2 regions of the Arthrobacter senegalensis genome follow, and region 1 is predicted to be linked to the other one. Evidence: predicted binding sites of a transcription regulator. Region 1 holds the regulator's gene; the other holds the start of a gene.
What was found. Region 1 encodes HspR, which represses chaperone genes until heat shock. Its sites were predicted from a motif close to AAGTTGAGTCNNNNNGACTCAACTT; they were not measured.

Region 1 (7,820 bases):
GGAGTTTTACACCCGCGGCGACGCGGTGGTGGAACTGGACGGCCGGGTGCTGATCAATGCCACGCTCCGGGACGTGCCGGACTCCGAAGCCGCCGAGGGCACCGTCGCCGACCTGCGCGGGGCGCTGGACGGCGCCGATCCGGGCGCGCTGGTCGGCGGCGTCACCGCGGTGGCGCTGGATACCAATCTGACGGCGCAGGCCGACCTGCTGAAGATCACCCCGATGGTGCTGGGCGTCATCCTGCTCATCCTGATCCTGCTGCTGCGCTCGATCCTGGCCCCGGTGCTGCTGGTGCTGTCCGTGGCGCTGTCCTACCTCACCGCCCTGGGGGTCTCGGCGCTGGTGTTCAACCATGTCTTCGGCTTCCCGGGGGCGGATGCATCGGTGCCGCTGTTCGGCTTCGTGTTCCTGGTGGCGTTGGGCATCGACTACAACATCTTCCTGATGACCCGGGTGCGCGAGGAATCCCTGCGGCTGGGCACCCGGCCCGGCATCCTGCGGGGGCTGGGCTCCACCGGCGGCGTCATCACCTCGGCCGGCGTGGTGCTGGCGGCGACCTTCGCCGCGCTTGCGGTGATCCCGATCCTGTTCCTGGTCCAGCTGGCGTTCATCGTGGCGTTCGGGGTCCTGCTGGACACGGTCCTGGTGCGGTCGCTGCTGATCCCGGCGCTTTCCTACGACCTCGGACCGAAGATCTGGTGGCCGGCCGGGTTGTCCCGGCGGGGCCTCCCGCGGGACCCGGCGGAGCAGAAGTTGAGTCCGGTGCACTCAACTTGATTGACAAAGCCTGTCGTCCGAGTAAACTTGAGTGCAGAAGGCTCACATCGGCTGCCGCCCACCGCGGCGCCGCCCCGGATACTCCGGGGGTCGGGCCGCCACAGTAATCCAGGCCGTTGCGGCGGCCGCAAAGGAAGGACACGCGTATGTCTCGTGCAGTAGGTATCGACCTCGGAACCACCAACTCCGTTGTTTCAGTTCTGGAGGGTGGCGAACCCACCGTCATCGCCAACGCCGAGGGCGGCCGCACCACGCCGTCCGTCGTCGCGTTCTCCAAGTCGGGCGAGGTGCTGGTCGGCGAGATCGCCAAGCGCCAGGCCGTCAACAACATCGAGCGCACCATCGCCTCGGTCAAGCGCCACATGGGCACCGACTGGAAGGTGGAGATCGACGGCAAGAACTACACCGCCCAGGAAATCTCCGCCCGCATCCTGCAGAAGCTCAAGCACGACGCCGAGTCCTACCTGGGCGAAAAGGTCACCGACGCGGTCATCACCGTGCCGGCGTACTTCAACGACGCCGAGCGCCAGTCCACCAAGGAAGCCGGCGAAATTGCCGGCCTGAACGTGCTGCGCATCGTCAACGAGCCCACCGCGGCGGCCCTGGCCTACGGCCTCGACAAGGGCAAGGAAGACGAACTGATCCTGGTCTTCGACCTCGGCGGCGGCACGTTCGACGTGTCCCTGCTGGAAGTCGGCAAGGACGAGGACGAATTCTCCACCATCCAGGTCCGCGCCACCTCCGGCGACAACCGCCTCGGCGGCGACGACTGGGACCAGCGGGTGGTCGACTTCCTGCTGCAGCAGGCCAAGTCCAAGGGCGCCGACCTGTCCAAGGACAAGATCGCCCTGCAGCGCCTGAAGGAAGCCGCGGAGCAGGCCAAGAAGGAACTGTCCTCGGCCTCCTCCACCAACATCTCCCTGCAGTACCTCTCCGTCACCCCGGAGGGACCGGTGCACCTGGACGAGCACCTGAGCCGGGCCAAGTTCCAGGACCTGACCGCGGACCTGCTCGAGCGCACCAAGAAGCCGTTCCACGACGTGATCACGGAAGCCGGCATCAAGGTCTCCGACATCGACCACATCGTGCTGGTCGGCGGCTCCACCCGCATGCCCGCCGTCGTCGAACTGGTCAAGGAAATGGCCGGCGGCAAGGAGCCGAACAAGGGCGTGAACCCCGACGAGGTCGTGGCCGTTGGCGCCGCCCTGCAGGCCGGCGTCCTGAAGGGCGAGCGCAAGGACGTCCTGCTGATCGACGTCACCCCGCTGTCGCTGGGCATTGAGACCAAGGGCGGCGTGATGACCAAGCTGATCGAGCGCAACACCGCGATCCCGACCAAGCGGTCCGAGACGTTCACCACCGCGGATGACAACCAGCCCTCCGTGGCCATCCAGGTCTTCCAGGGCGAGCGCGAATTCACCCGCGACAACAAGCCGCTGGGCACCTTCGAGCTGACCGGCATCGCGCCGGCGCCGCGGGGCGTGCCGCAGGTCGAGGTCACCTTCGACATCGACGCCAACGGCATTGTGCACGTGTCCGCCAAGGACAAGGGCACCGGCGCCGAGCAGTCGATGACCATCACCGGCGGCACCGCGCTGTCCAAGGATGACATCGACCGCATGGTGCGGGAGGCCGAAGAGCACGCCGCGGAGGACAAGAAGCGCCGCGAGGCCGCCGACGTCCGCAACTCGGCCGAGCAGTTGGCCTACTCGGTGGACAAGCTGCTCGCCGACAACGATGACAAGCTGCCCGAAGAGGTCAAGACCGAGGTCAAGGCCGACGTTGACGCCCTGAAGTCCGCACTGGAAAAGCAGGACAACGACGACGAGGTCAAGGCCGCGTTCGAGAAGCTGCAGGCATCCCAGACCAAGCTGGGCGAGGCCATCTACTCGCAGGCGCAGTCCTCCGGCGCGGCCGGTGACGGTGCGGCCGCCGGCGACGGCGCCTCCGATGCCGGCTCCGGTGCGGCCGACGAGGACATCGTGGACGCCGAAGTGGTCGACGAAGACGAGAAGAAGTAACCATGGCGGAAAAAGGTAACGAAGAAGAACACCAGAGCGAGCCGGTGAACTTCCGCGACAACCGCAAGATCGATCCGGAAACCGGACAGGTCCGCGGGGCTTCGGGAGCAGCCGGGAACGCCGGGCAGGCCGCGGGAGAAACCCCCGCGGCCGGCCAGGGCGCCGACGCCGACGCGCTGGCCCAGGCGGAGCAGATCCTGAACGGGGCCGAGGTCCCGGCCGGGGAATCTGTTGCCCAGGGGACCACGTCGCAGGAGGCCGAGGAGTTGAAGAACGACCTGCTCCGGCTGCAGGCGGAGTACGTGAACTACCGCAAGCGGGTGGAACGCGACCGCGCCGTGGCCGGCGAGATGGCCGTCATCGGCGTGCTGAACTCGCTGCTGCCCGTTTTGGACGACATCGACGCGGCGCGCCAGCACGGCGATCTCGCGGACGGACCGTTCGCGGCCATTGCCACCAAGCTGGACGGTGTGCTCAAGACCTACGGCCTGGCCCGCATCGAGGAGACCGGCGTCGAATTCGACCCGAACATCCACGAGGCCTTGATGCAGCAGCCCGACGCCGAGGTGGAGCTGGACACCGTCAGCCAGGTCCTGCGCCTGGGCTACCGGGCCGGCGACCGGGTACTGCGCGCCGCCCAGGTAGTGGTAGCCGTACCGGCAGAATGACACCGGCAGCGGGCGCCACGGCGCCCAGCCCCTGATGACGGGTTGGCCTTCGGACGCTCGGAGGCCAACCCGTCACCGTCCGGGGGCGCCGGTGCCCATAGACTTTGTGACAACTGAAAGGAGGCGCCTGCATGGCTAGCCAGGACTGGGTCGAGAAGGACTTCTACAAGATCCTCGGTGTCTCCAAGGACGCATCCGACGCGGACATCAAGAAGGCGTACCGCAAGCTCGCGCGGACCCACCATCCGGATACCAACCGGGGGGATGAAGGTTCGGAAAAGAAGTTCAAGGACATCTCCGAGGCCTACTCGGTCCTCTCGGACCCGGGCGAGCGCGAGCAGTACGACGCGATCCGCGCCATGGGCAGCGGCGCGCGCTTCAGCGCCGGCGGTCCCGGCAGCGCCGGCGGGCCGGGCGCGGGCGGCTTCGAGGACATCTTCGGCAACCTGTTCGGCCAAGGCACCCGCACCCGCCCCGGCTCCGCGGGCACCGTGCCGCCGGAGTTCGCTGATCTGTTCGGCGGTTTCGGCGGTTTCCCGCAGCAGCAGCCCCCGCGCAGGGGCGCCGACCGCACCGCAACCACCAGCATTTCCTTCGCCGGTTCCATCAACGGCACCACCATCGGGCTGCGCGAACCCAGCGGCGAAGTGATCGACGTGCGGATCCCGGCCGGGATTAAAGACGGCCAGAAGGTCCGCGTCCGCGGCAAGGGCCAGGCCGGCCCCGCCGGCGCGGGCGACCTGATGGTGACCGTCAACGTCAAGCCCCACCCGTTCTTCCAGCGCGACGGCGACAACATCCGGATCCACGTCCCGGTCACGTTCCCGGAGGCCGCGCTGGGCGCGCAGATCGACGTGCCGACCCTGACGGGTGAATTCGTCAAGGTCAAGGTGCCGGCAGGAACACCCTCCGGCCGAACGCTCCGCGTGAAGGGACGCGGGGTGAAGACCTCGAAGAACACCGGCGACCTGCTCGTGACCATCGACGTGGTGGTCCCGCAGAACCTTGGGAAAGAGGCCGAAGACGCGGTTAACGCCTTCGCGGCGGCGACTGCCGGGTCCGACCCGCGCGGGAATCTTGCCGCCAAGGCCAGGCTGTAGCGGGAAGTTACGACAGGTCGGGACAGTCCGGACGGGAAACGCGCGAAGCGCAGGAGGGAGAGCACCATGAGCATCGATATGAATGCGCCGATCTTCGTGATTTCGGTGGCGGCCGAACTGGCGGACATGCACCCGCAGACGCTGCGCCAGTACGACCGTCTCGGCCTGGTCTCTCCGTCGCGCCAGCGGGGCAGGCAGCGCCGCTATTCGCAGAAGGACGTGAACACCCTGCGTGAGGTCCAGAGGCTGTCCCAGGAGGGCGTCTCGCTGGAAGGGATCAAGCGCATCCTCCAGCTGGAAAACGAGGTCGCCGCGCTCAAGGCCCAGGTCCGGGACCTCTCCGAGGAACTGATGGCACGGCAGCGCCGGGGCACCGACTCCAGCCGGGTGTTCGCCGCCGGCCTCGCCGGCGACGTGGTGACGCTGGCCCGCGGCCAGCGGCCGCGTCCGCGCAGCCAGGCGCTGATGGTCTGGCGGCCGCAGCGCTGACCCGTCCGGCCGGCGCCTGTGATCGGACGCCCGCAGCTGCCGGCCCCGGGCAGGCGGCCCCGGGCAGGCGGCTGCGGGCAGGATGGCGGCGTGGAGCTACTTGATCATTTCGCCGTCGGGGGCGACCACAAACCAGACGTCGTTCACGCCTTGTCCGGTCGTGTCTCCCGGGGCCTTGTCCTGCGCCCAGTAGTAGATGGGCATGCCGTTCAGCGTCACCTGCTGTTGCCCGTCCGGGGTGTCGATGAGGCCCACCTCCGCGGTGACCCCGTCGAGTTCCGGCTCTTCCTCGGCCAGCACGGGCGGCCACGCGGCCAGGCAGTCGCCCGTGCAGGCGCTCTCGCCTGAGTCCGGGACGTCCTTGGTGAAGTAGTAAACGGTCATGCCTTCGCCGTCCACCACGATTTCGCCCAGGTCGGATTCGGCCGTGGTGAGGGTAGAGGCGGCGCCGGATGCCTGCGCGCCGCCGGTCTCCCCGCCGTCTGTCTCCGGCGCCGCCGGAGAGGTCATTCCGGGGGCGCCCGTCGTCGGCGCCTCGCCTGCCGGCGGTGCCTCCGGGCCGGCAGGCGTTTCCGTACCCGAGCCTCCTCCGCACCCGGCGAGGCCCATCATGGCGGCGGCCAGCAGGGCTGCCGCGGCTGTCTGCGTGATTTTCATGGGGTTCCTTTGCCGTCTCCCGGGCGGTGCCCGGAACGTCGTGCCGCGGGGCGCGCGGCCCGCTATTGGCAAAGACGCCGGCCGCACCCACAATGGTTCAAACGTCGGGCGGAATGGATCCCGCGGGCTGGATGAACCGGAACGCCGCCGCCGTCGTCGTCCCCGGTAGGACGCCGCGTGGGACGCTGCACGGGGACGTCCGCCGCCGGCGGGGCGGCCGGGGCTGCCGGGAGGAAGGAGGCGGCCGTGGCATTGGACGACGAGGCCGTGGCCCGCCTCTACCGCGACCACGCCACGGCGCTGCGCCGGTTCGTGCGCGAGGCGACCTCCGACGCGGACCAGGTGGAGGACGTGGTGCAGGAGACGATCCTGCGGGTGTGGAAGCGCGGCCCGGAAACCGACAACATGCGCGGCTACCTCTACCAAACCGCCCGTCACGTCATTATCGACGGCTACCGGCGCCGCACCCGGCGGCCGGGCGAGACCGGCCTGGGCGAGGACGAGCCGGCCAGCGAAGAAGACCAGCTGGAGCGGCTCCTGCTCCGCGTGGTCATGGAGGAAGCGCTGGCACGCATCAGCCCCGAGCACCGCAACATCATCCTCGCCCTGCACTACCAGCGGCTCACGTCGTCCGAAGCCGCCCGGTCGCTGGGCATTCCGCTGGGCACTGTGAAGTCGCGGGCGTTCTACGCGGCCAAGGCCCTGCGGGCCGTACTGGACGAGATGGGGGTGGGGCAGCAGTGAATGCCAACGAGGAACAGCACCAACTGCTCGGCCTCTATGTGCTGGGCGGACTGGACCGCCGGGAACGGGCGGGCTTCGAAGAACACCTGGCCTCCTGCCCCGCGTGCCGCCGGGAGGCCGCGGAGCTGGAAACGCTGCCCGATCTGCTGGACGCGCTGCCACGCGACGCCGCCTTGGAGCTGGCGGCACCGCCGCAACACGAAGTCGAGGAACGCACCCGGGAACTGGTGGACGAACTGGCCCGCCGGCGGCGGAAGGAGCGACGGCGGTGGGCCGGGTTGGTGGCGGCGGTGGCGGGCGTGTGCCTGGTCGCGGGGGCGGCCATCGGGCCGTTGCTGACCCAACAGCAGCAGCCGCCGGTGACGGAGAGTTATGTGATGACCGCCGACGGCGGCCTGCAGCTGGAGCTGGCGCTGGTGCACAAGGCGTGGGGCACCGAGATGCAGGTAGCGGGGGAGCAGCTGCCGCGGGACGGACTACTCACCCTCTGGGTGACAGGAGACACCGGCTACACCTATCAGGTGGCCTCTTGGCAGGCGACGCCGGCGGGCCGCGCCACGCTCACCGCAGCCTGCGCCATGGCCACCGACGAGATTGTCCAGGTGGAGCTGCGCAACGGGGCGGACACAACGCTGGCGGCAGTGGTTACGGACTGAGCCCGCGGGGTCCAGTGCGGTTTAGCTCAGGCGGGGATCAGTTCCGGCGGTAGGCCAGGTCGAAGATCATCCGCCCGGCGTCGTGGGCCTTCTGCTCAAAGCTGGTCATGGTCCGGCCGTCGAAGCGGGGCGCCCAGCCGCCGTGCTCATCCATGCCTTCACCGGTGCTGGCATTTCCGGTACTGACCGGGATCTTGCCTTCGCGCACCGGGGCGCCGCCCACCACGCCTTCCACGCCGCTTTCCCAGACCTGGGTCAGCGGGCTGTCCTCGCCGGTGCGCTCGCCGGCATGCAGGTTGCGGAAGTCCGGCGAGGCGTCGGCCACCCGGCGCATCTGGATCGCGTAGTCGGACCAGTCGGTGGCCAGGCGCCAGATTCCGCCCGGCTGCAGGACGCGGGCGGCGAGGTCCGCGAAGCTCTCCTGCACCAGCCGCCGCTTGTGGTGGCGGGTCTTGTGCCACGGGTCGGGAAAGAACACCCAGAGCTCGGCGACCGAGGACTCGGGCAGCATGCTCGCGAGGGCGTCAGGCGCGTTGACCTGCGCCACCCGCACGTTGGACAGGCCGTGCTGGCCGATCCGCAGCAGGGTCTGCGCCAGCCCCGGCCGGTAGACCTCCAGGGCCAGGAAGTTCCACTCCGGATGCTGCTCCGCCGCATGGCAGACGGCCTCCCCGAGGCCGGATCCGATCTCCACCACCAGGGGTGCC
Region 2 (7,820 bases), on a different contig from region 1:
CACCTGGCCAGCGCCTGAACGACGACGACGCGCGCAGTGCGACCGCGGGCTCGACGTCGGGGGGCGGAGCGACGGCGACGACGTGCCCATTGCCGCCGCGCGCCGCCGAAGGGTCAGGCGCGGACCAGTCGGGATGTCGCGGCCAGGTCATGGATGGCGTGGTCGTACGCGATGGTGAGCGCGCCGCCGTCGTGCTGGAACTCGTGGTTGGCGCCGTCAAGCACGCCATACGCCCCGTAGTTTTCCTCCCACGAGCGGTTCAGTGCGAACTTGAAGTTATACCGGCCGGCGGGCAGCTCGGCGTCCAGCTTCCACAAGCCGTCCGTGGCGTCGAAGCGCATCTGCACCGCCCCGTCGGCCGGGTCCCAATCCTGGTCGGCGCCGAGCAGCACGCCGAAGTCGCCCACCACGGCGACTCCAGCAGGTTGGTCGGCGGGCAGGGCGGGCTCCGCCGCCGGCGGCGACGGTTCCGGCAGCGGGGTGCCCGCCGCGAGGGCTGCGGCCAGTTCGGCGCCATCGGGAAAGGCGGTGACCGCCCGCAGCCCGTCCTCGGTGATGGCCCACCCGCCGCGGTCCTTCGACATCCAGCCGGCTTTCACCAGCCGCGCGGTCGCCGTCGTCAGGTTTTTGAAGCCGCGGGGCACACCGCCGCTCAGCAACTCCTTCTCGTGCGCGGTCGGCGGTACGCGCCGCAAGGCCTCGCTGATGACGTCCCTGGCGTCAGGCCGAGTGCCGGTTGCGGCTGCCGCCGCCAGAATCTCGAGGACAGGTTTGAGACGCAGATGGGTTTTAAGCATGGCCGTGGCTCCTTCGCGGGGCTGCCGGAACTGGTGACGCTCCCAGTCTGTTACCCGGCCGTGCCGAGCACCACTATTTGGCGTTGTGTGTCGGCTCCCCTAGACCTTGATGACCACCTTGCCCCGCACCTCGCCGGCCTCCAGACGGCGGAGTGCTTCCGGCATCTGCTCCAGCGGATAAGTGTGGTCGAGCACTGGCTTCAGCTGCCCCGAGACGATCAGCTCACTCAGCCGTCCGAGGTCCGAAGCCGCCTGTCGGGCCATGAACATGACAACACGCTGCCGGTTGAAGAGGGACAGGATCATTCCGCCCAGCGGCCTGAACAGGCCGCCCGTCCAGCGGTCGCCATGCTCGCCGCCGACGATAACCGCCGTGCCGTCCGCTGCAATGGATCGGCGCACGCGCGACAGGGACGGGTTCCCGGCGATGTCCACGATCACGTCATACTTGTGTCCTGCTGCCGCAAAGTCTTCGCGGGCGTAGTCGATGACGGTCCCGGCACCGAGGCTCCGCACCAGCTCCGCCTTGGCTGCGCTGCAGACGCCGGTGACCGTGGCGCCCAGGGCCGTGGCTATCTGCACGGCGTAGGTGCCGACGCCGCCGGAGGCCCCCGTGATGAGTACGCGGTGCCCGGCCTGTACGCGGCCGGCGTCCCGCAGCGCCTGCAGCGCTGTCACGCCGGAGACCGGAAGGGCCGCTGCCTGCTCGAAAGTCAGGTCTGCCGGCTTTCGGGCCAGCAGCGACTCCGCTGCCACCGCAAATTCCGCGAAGGAACCCTTGCCGAAACCGAAGACTTCGTCTCCGATCGAAAATTTCGTGACGGCACTGCCTACCGCCGCTACCGTTCCCGCGACGTCAAGCCCGGGGACCGGGTTCTTCGGGGACTTCCACCCGGAGACGGCGCGGACCGGGTACGGCAGGCCGGTGGCCATGTGCCATGTCCCGCGGTCCAGGCCTGCGGCGCGGACCTTGATGAGGACCTGGCTTTCGCCGACCTCCGGTACTGCGATCTCTTCGGGGTGCAGGGCATCGGTGATCCCGTACCGGGTCTGCACTATGGCGCGCATCGTGGGTCTTATGGGGTCCGGGGAGCCGCTGCCGGGAACCGGCTGCGTGTTCGCGGCCGAAGGGGTGGATTCTGTTGGTTCCATGGGACTTCCTTCTCGAGGACGTGGATGACGTGGAGCCCAAGTACTTCGTACAATGTACGAAGCTACCGTACAAAGTACGAGAATGCTATAGTCGCGGGAACAATGATCAAAAAACCGGGCAGCGCCCCCGCGCAACGCGAGCCACTCAGCAGGGAACGGGTGCTCCGCGCCGCCATGGACATCGCCGACGGCGGCGGGCTGGCCCGCCTGACCATTCGTTCACTGGCCCAGGCACTGGACGCCAAACCGATGTCGCTCTACCACCACGTGCGGAACAAGGACGAGATCCTCGACGGCATCGTCGACGCCGTCTTCGAAGAGATAGAACTGCCGGTGCCGGGCCGGGAGTGGAAGGCGGAGTTGAAGCGGCGTGCCGCCTCGGCCCGCGATGTGCTGCGCCGCCACCCGTGGGCCATAGCCTTGATGGAATCGCGCACCGCGCCGGGACCGGCAAACCTGCGCCACCACGATGCGACCCTGGGGACCCTTCGGGCTGCCGGGTTCTCGCTGCCGCTGGCGGCCCACGCCTATGCGGTGCTCGATGCGTACGTTTACGGGACGGCTCTCCAGGAGGCATCGTTGCCTTTCGACGGGCCGGACAGCCTGGCGGAGGTCGGCGGGCCGATGGTGGAGATGTTCACCGTCGAGGACTATCCACACCTGCGGGAGTTCGCCGTGGAGCATGTGCTGCAGCCCGGATACGACTTCAGCCACGAGTTCGACTTCGGCCTCGACCTCATTATCGGCGGCTTGGCGGCGTCGCTGCAGGGCCGCTCCGGGACTGGCGAAGAGACACCAGAGCGGGCCGAGGCGCCCTCGCCCTGAACCACCGGGTCGCGGGCGAGGCCATGGGCCCGGAACCCTGGAACGCGATTGCAGGCAGGAGGGCCCGTGAGGCCCCGCCTTTATTCCGCATTGTCGTTGGCCTGAACCGGAGCGGCGGGTCACCCCACTCCGGTGGAGTGCCCCGCCATCGCTCCGGGGTTGCGATTGGTGCGCGCGGGCACATCAACCGCGCCCGGCGTCAGTCGCCGCCGCTATGCCGCAGCGGACATGCTATCTGCCGCGACGCGCAGCCCGTCGTCGCCGGCGGCCACGCGGATTCGCCCGCCGTCGGCAACGGCCTCGGCCACCAGCAGGTCCGCAATCCGGTCATCAAGCTCGCGCTGGATCACGCGGCGCAGGGGCCGGGCGCCGTATTCGGGCTCGTAGCCGGCCTCTGCGATCCAGGCCACGGCGTCCTCGCCAACCTCCAGCGCGATGCCCTGAGCCGCCAGCCGGACTTCGGTCTTGCGCAACTGCAGCCGCACGATGGAACGGAGCTGCTCCTGGTCCAGCTTGCGGAACAGCACGATCTCGTCGATCCGGTTCAAAAACTCCGGCCGCATGGTTTCGCGCAGCCGGCCCATCACCCGGGCGCGCAGATCCTGCTCGCTTCCGAAGCCGTCCACCCCGTCGTTGGCGGTGAAGCCCAGCGCTCCGCCCTTGCTGGCCAGAAACTCCGAGCCGAGATTGGAGGTCATGATCACAACGGTGTTGCGGAAGTCCACGGTGCGGCCCTGCCCGTCGGTAAGGCGTCCGTCGTCGAGGACCTGCAGCAGGAGATTGAAAACGTCCGGGTGGGCCTTCTCCACCTCGTCCAGCAGCACCACAGAGTACGGGCGCCGGCGGACGCGTTCGGTCAGCTGGCCGGCCTCGCCGTAGCCGACGTAGCCCGGAGGGGCGCCGACCAGCCGTGAGACGGTGTGGCGCTCGCCGTATTCGCTCATGTCGAAGCGCACCATGGCGTCCTCGTCACCGAACAGCGACTCCGCCAGGGCCTTGGCCAGCTCGGTTTTGCCCACACCGGTCGGGCCCAGGAACAGGAAGCTGCCGACGGGCCGGCCCTCGTCCCCCATGCCGGTGCGGTTGCGCCGCACGGACCTGGCGATAGCGGCCACCGCATCGTCCTGGCCAATCACCCGGGCGTGCAGGTCCTCCTCCAACCGCGCCAGCCGCTGCCGGTCGCCCTGGGTCAGCCGGGCGGCCGGAATGCCGGTGGCGCGGGAGATGATCTCGGCGATCTCGGCCTCGCCCACCACATCGGAAGACGCGACGCCGGGGCGGGCCCCGCCGTCGTGATCTTCCGTGGCACCCGGGGCCGACTGCTGGGCGGAGGCGGCTTCCAGCCGGGCCTTCAGCTCTTCGATTTCGTCGCGCAGCTTCGAGGCGTCCTCGTAGCGTTCCTCGGCGACGGCGGCGTTCTTGGCCGACTCCAGCTCGGCCAGCCGGCCGCGCATGGCCTCCACGTCAACGCGCGGGCCGCGTCGCAGGCTCAGCCGTGCGCCGGCCTGGTCGATCAGGTCGATCGCCTTGTCCGGCAGGAACCGGTCGGTGAGGTAGCGGGAGGACATCTCGACGGCGGCCCGGATCGCTGCCTCGGTGTAGGCCACCTGGTGGTGTTCTTCGTAGCGGTCCTTGAGGCCGGACAGGATGCGGACGGCGTCCTCGATCGAGGGCTCTGAGACCATGACGGGCTGGAAGCGCCGCTCCAGGGCCGGGTCCTTCTCCACCTTGCGGTACTCGCCCAGGGTGGTGGCGCCGAGCACGTGCAGTTCGCCGCGGGCCAGCCGGGGCTTGAGGATGTTGCCGGCGTCCATGCCGCCCTCGCCGCCGCCACCGGCGCCGATCACGGTATGCAGTTCGTCGATGAACACGATCAGTTCGCTGCTCGCGGCGCTGATCTCGTCCAGGGTCTTGGTCAGGCGTTCCTCGAAGTCGCCGCGGTAGCGGGTGCCGGCCAGCATGCCCGGCAGATCCAGTGACACCACACGCTTGCCGCGCAGCTGTTCCGGGACGTCGCCGGCCACGATGGCCTGCGCCAGCCCCTCGGCGATGGCGGTCTTGCCCACGCCGGCCTCGCCGATCAGCACCGGGTTGTTCTTGGTCCGGCGCGCGAGGATTTCGATGGTCTGGGCGATTTCGTCCGCCCGGCCGATCACCGGGTCCAGCCGGTTCTCCCGGGCCTGGGCCGTCAGGTCGGTGCCGAACTGGTCCAGCATGGGGGTTTCCGACTCGGTGCCGGTGCTCTGTTGCGGGCCGGTTGCAGGGGTGGGGCCGTCGGGCTGCGCCGCAGCTTTCTCCGCCGCCTGCTGCAGTGCCTGCGGGGTGACGCCCGCGCCGCCCAGGATTTGGCCGGCGGGGGTCTCCTGGTTCAGCACGAAGGCGGCGAAGAGGTGCTCGGGGTCGATGTAGGTGGAGCCGAATGCGCGGGCGACCTGGTGGGCGTCCAGCAGGGCACGCTGCGCCGACGGCGTGAGCGACGGCGTTTCCCGGGTCGGGCCGGTCTTTTCCGGCAGGCCCTGCTCCGCGGAACGCGCGATGGTCTGCGGGTCCGCGCCGGTCAGCTTGATCTGGCTGGCGGCCGGCTCCTGGCCGACCATGACGTGCAGGATGTGCAGCGCGTCCACCTCGATGTGGCCGAGGCTTGCGGCAAACCGGGCTGCCTGCGCCAGCACTTCATGGGTGCGGCGGCTGAGCAGCCGGGTGAGGTCGACCGTGCGGGATTGGGCCGCCCGCTGGCCCTGCAGGTAGCGGGCCAGGAACTCGTCGAATGAACCGTTGCCGGAAGCTGGTCCGAAGAACAGTGGCATGGATAATCCTCCTGTGGAACGTGAGTGCCTTCGACTCATGTTAACGCCTCTACGACAGGATTATTCCAGAAGTTACCCAAACTTGAGTGGAGCTGGCTCATATGTAGGCCACGGCGGGCCGGTGCTAGTGTTGTTTTCGAAGCTTTGTTCGAAGACGGGGGTCGGGATGTTCGGTGTAGAGCAGCCGTCGGGTGCTTCGGCGGGCCCGGAGATGGGCAGCGGAGCGCCCGAGGAGGCGCGCGGTTTCCCGTCGCCGGCCAGGGACTACTTCCACGGCGGCATCGATCTGAACCGGCACCTGATCCGCGACCGCACCAGCACCTTTGTGATGCGGGTGGCCGGAAACTCGATGGCCGCGGCCGGGATCAGTGATGGCGATGAGCTGATAGTGGATCGCTCTTTGACCCCGCGCGACGGTTCGGTAGTGGTCGCGGTGCTGGACGGGGAACTGGTGGTCCGGCGCCTGCATCTCACCGCGGACGGCGTGCGCTTGCAGGCGGACGACGGCGGCGTTCCCACCGAAGTGGGCGAACTCGCCGACCTGAGCATCTGGGGCGTCGCCACCCGTTGCCTGCACCATGTCTAGCGCCCCGGTGCCAGGGGCAGGCGGGGCGGCCTCCGGCCGGCCGTCCGGCTCCGGCGGGGCGACCTCCGGCCGGCCTGGCGAACGGATCGCGCTGGTGGACGTCAACAATTTCTACGTCTCCTGCGAGCGGGTCTTCGATCCGTCCCTCGAGGGACGGCCCGTCGTCGTGCTCTCCAACAATGACGGCTGCGTGGTGGCGCGCTCCGAGGAGGCCAAACAGCTGGGGCTGAAGACCGGGACGCCGTGGTTCCAGGTGGCGCCGCGGGCCAAGGCCTGGGGGCTGGTCGCGCGGTCCAGCAACTACGAGCTGTACGGGGACCTAAGCGCCCGGGTGATGGAAGTGCTCGGCCGGTTCGGGGCCTGGCAGGAGGTCTATTCGATCGACGAGTCGTTCCTGGGCCTGCCCGGCGACGACGCCCAGTTGCTGGAGACTGCCGGCCGAATCCGTGCCGCAGTGATCCGGCAGGTGGGCGTGCCGGTCAGCGTCGGCGTGGCGCAGACCAAGACCCTGGCGAAGTTCGCCAACCACGTTGCCAAACGGAATCCCCAGATGGCCGGGGTGTGCTCGCTGGGCTCGATGCCCGCTTCCGACATCGCCTGGATCCAGTCACGCGTCCCGGTCACCGGGCTGTGGGGCGTGGGCGGACGGACGGGGAAACGGCTGAACGCCCTCGGGATCGAGTCGATCGCAGACCTCAAGGCCGCCGACCCGCAGGCAATCCGCAAAAAGTTCTCCGTGGTGCTGCAGCGAACCGTGCTGGAGCTGAACGGGACGCCCTGCATCCCGCACGCGGAGGAGCGGGCCGACAAGCAGCAGATCATGTTCTCGCGCAGTTTCTCCACGCCGGTGACCACCATCGAGGAGATGGACCAGGTGATGGCGGTCTATGCCCAACGCGGGGCGGCCCGGATGGCGGCCGAGGGACTGCGCGCCTCGGTGCTGACGGTGACTGCGGGGACCAGCAGGTTCGCCGGCGGCGAGGCATCGTTTCCCGCGGCCAGCGTCAACCTGGCGACGCCCACGCAGGATCCGATCCAGCTGACCAAGGCTGCCGTGGCCGCCATGCGCGGCTGCCTGACTCCGGGCGCCCACTATGTCCGGGCAGGGGTCCTGCTGTCGGGGCTGGAGCCCGCGGCCGGCCAGCAGACCTTCGACCCCTTCGTCAGCGATTTGGAACAGCGGCACATCGGCGACCTGCTGGGCGCGGTGCGTACCAAGTTCGGCGAAGCCTCGATCGGCCTCGGTCAGGGCGGGCTGGCGGCCCCCGCGGCGTGGTCAATGAAACGCGAATTTTCCTCGCCACGCTACACCACCGAGTGGAGCGACCTGCCGGTGGTCAAGGCGGATTAACCGGCTGTGCACCGGGTCGCGCCGCAGCGGCGCAACGGGCACGACGGCGGCCGAACAGTGGCACGGCAGCGGCCGTATCTCGACGGCCGCTGCCGTGCCCGCGGTGGATCAGTCGCTCGGGCTCGTGTCGGTGGTGAGCCCGCGGTCGTCCGGCGTTTCCTGGTCCTTCTCTTCAGCCGGCCCGGGCGCGATGTTCATGCCCTCCTTGCCCTCGGGCTCGGGGGCGGAATCGGCCGTTTGCTGCTCCTGAGCATCCGGCGGATCTGCCGCGGTGCCCGACTGGTCCCGCGGACCTTTGACCT

Region 2: the regulator HspR is predicted to act here: its motif matches at 5,599-5,623, upstream of AC5RVG_RS06075 (ATP-dependent Clp protease ATP-binding subunit).

The regions. Positions count from the first base shown of each region.
Region 1 covers NZ_JBNHGZ010000001.1:986,143-993,962, reverse strand. Annotated here, with positions in the region: gene AC5RVG_RS04665 (MMPL family transporter) at 1-778, shown strand, start outside; gene dnaK (molecular chaperone DnaK) at 925-2,799, shown strand; gene AC5RVG_RS04655 (nucleotide exchange factor GrpE) at 2,802-3,467, shown strand; gene AC5RVG_RS04650 (DnaJ C-terminal domain-containing protein) at 3,599-4,567, shown strand; gene AC5RVG_RS04645 (heat shock protein transcriptional repressor HspR) at 4,634-5,056, shown strand; gene AC5RVG_RS04640 (COG4315 family predicted lipoprotein) at 5,153-5,713, opposite strand; gene AC5RVG_RS04635 (sigma-70 family RNA polymerase sigma factor) at 5,960-6,457, shown strand; gene AC5RVG_RS04630 (zf-HC2 domain-containing protein) at 6,454-7,113, shown strand; gene trmB (tRNA (guanosine(46)-N7)-methyltransferase TrmB) at 7,151-7,820, opposite strand, start outside.
Region 2 covers NZ_JBNHGZ010000002.1:133,408-141,227, reverse strand. Annotated here, with positions in the region: gene AC5RVG_RS06095 (CarD family transcriptional regulator) at 1-18, shown strand, start outside; gene AC5RVG_RS06090 (pullulanase X25 domain-containing protein) at 114-797, opposite strand; gene AC5RVG_RS06085 (NAD(P)-dependent alcohol dehydrogenase) at 897-1,949, opposite strand; gene AC5RVG_RS06080 (TetR/AcrR family transcriptional regulator C-terminal domain-containing protein) at 2,052-2,774, shown strand; gene AC5RVG_RS06075 (ATP-dependent Clp protease ATP-binding subunit) at 2,987-5,581, opposite strand; gene AC5RVG_RS06070 (LexA family protein) at 5,793-6,167, shown strand; gene AC5RVG_RS06065 (Y-family DNA polymerase) at 6,160-7,518, shown strand; gene AC5RVG_RS06060 (hypothetical protein) at 7,627-7,820, opposite strand, start outside.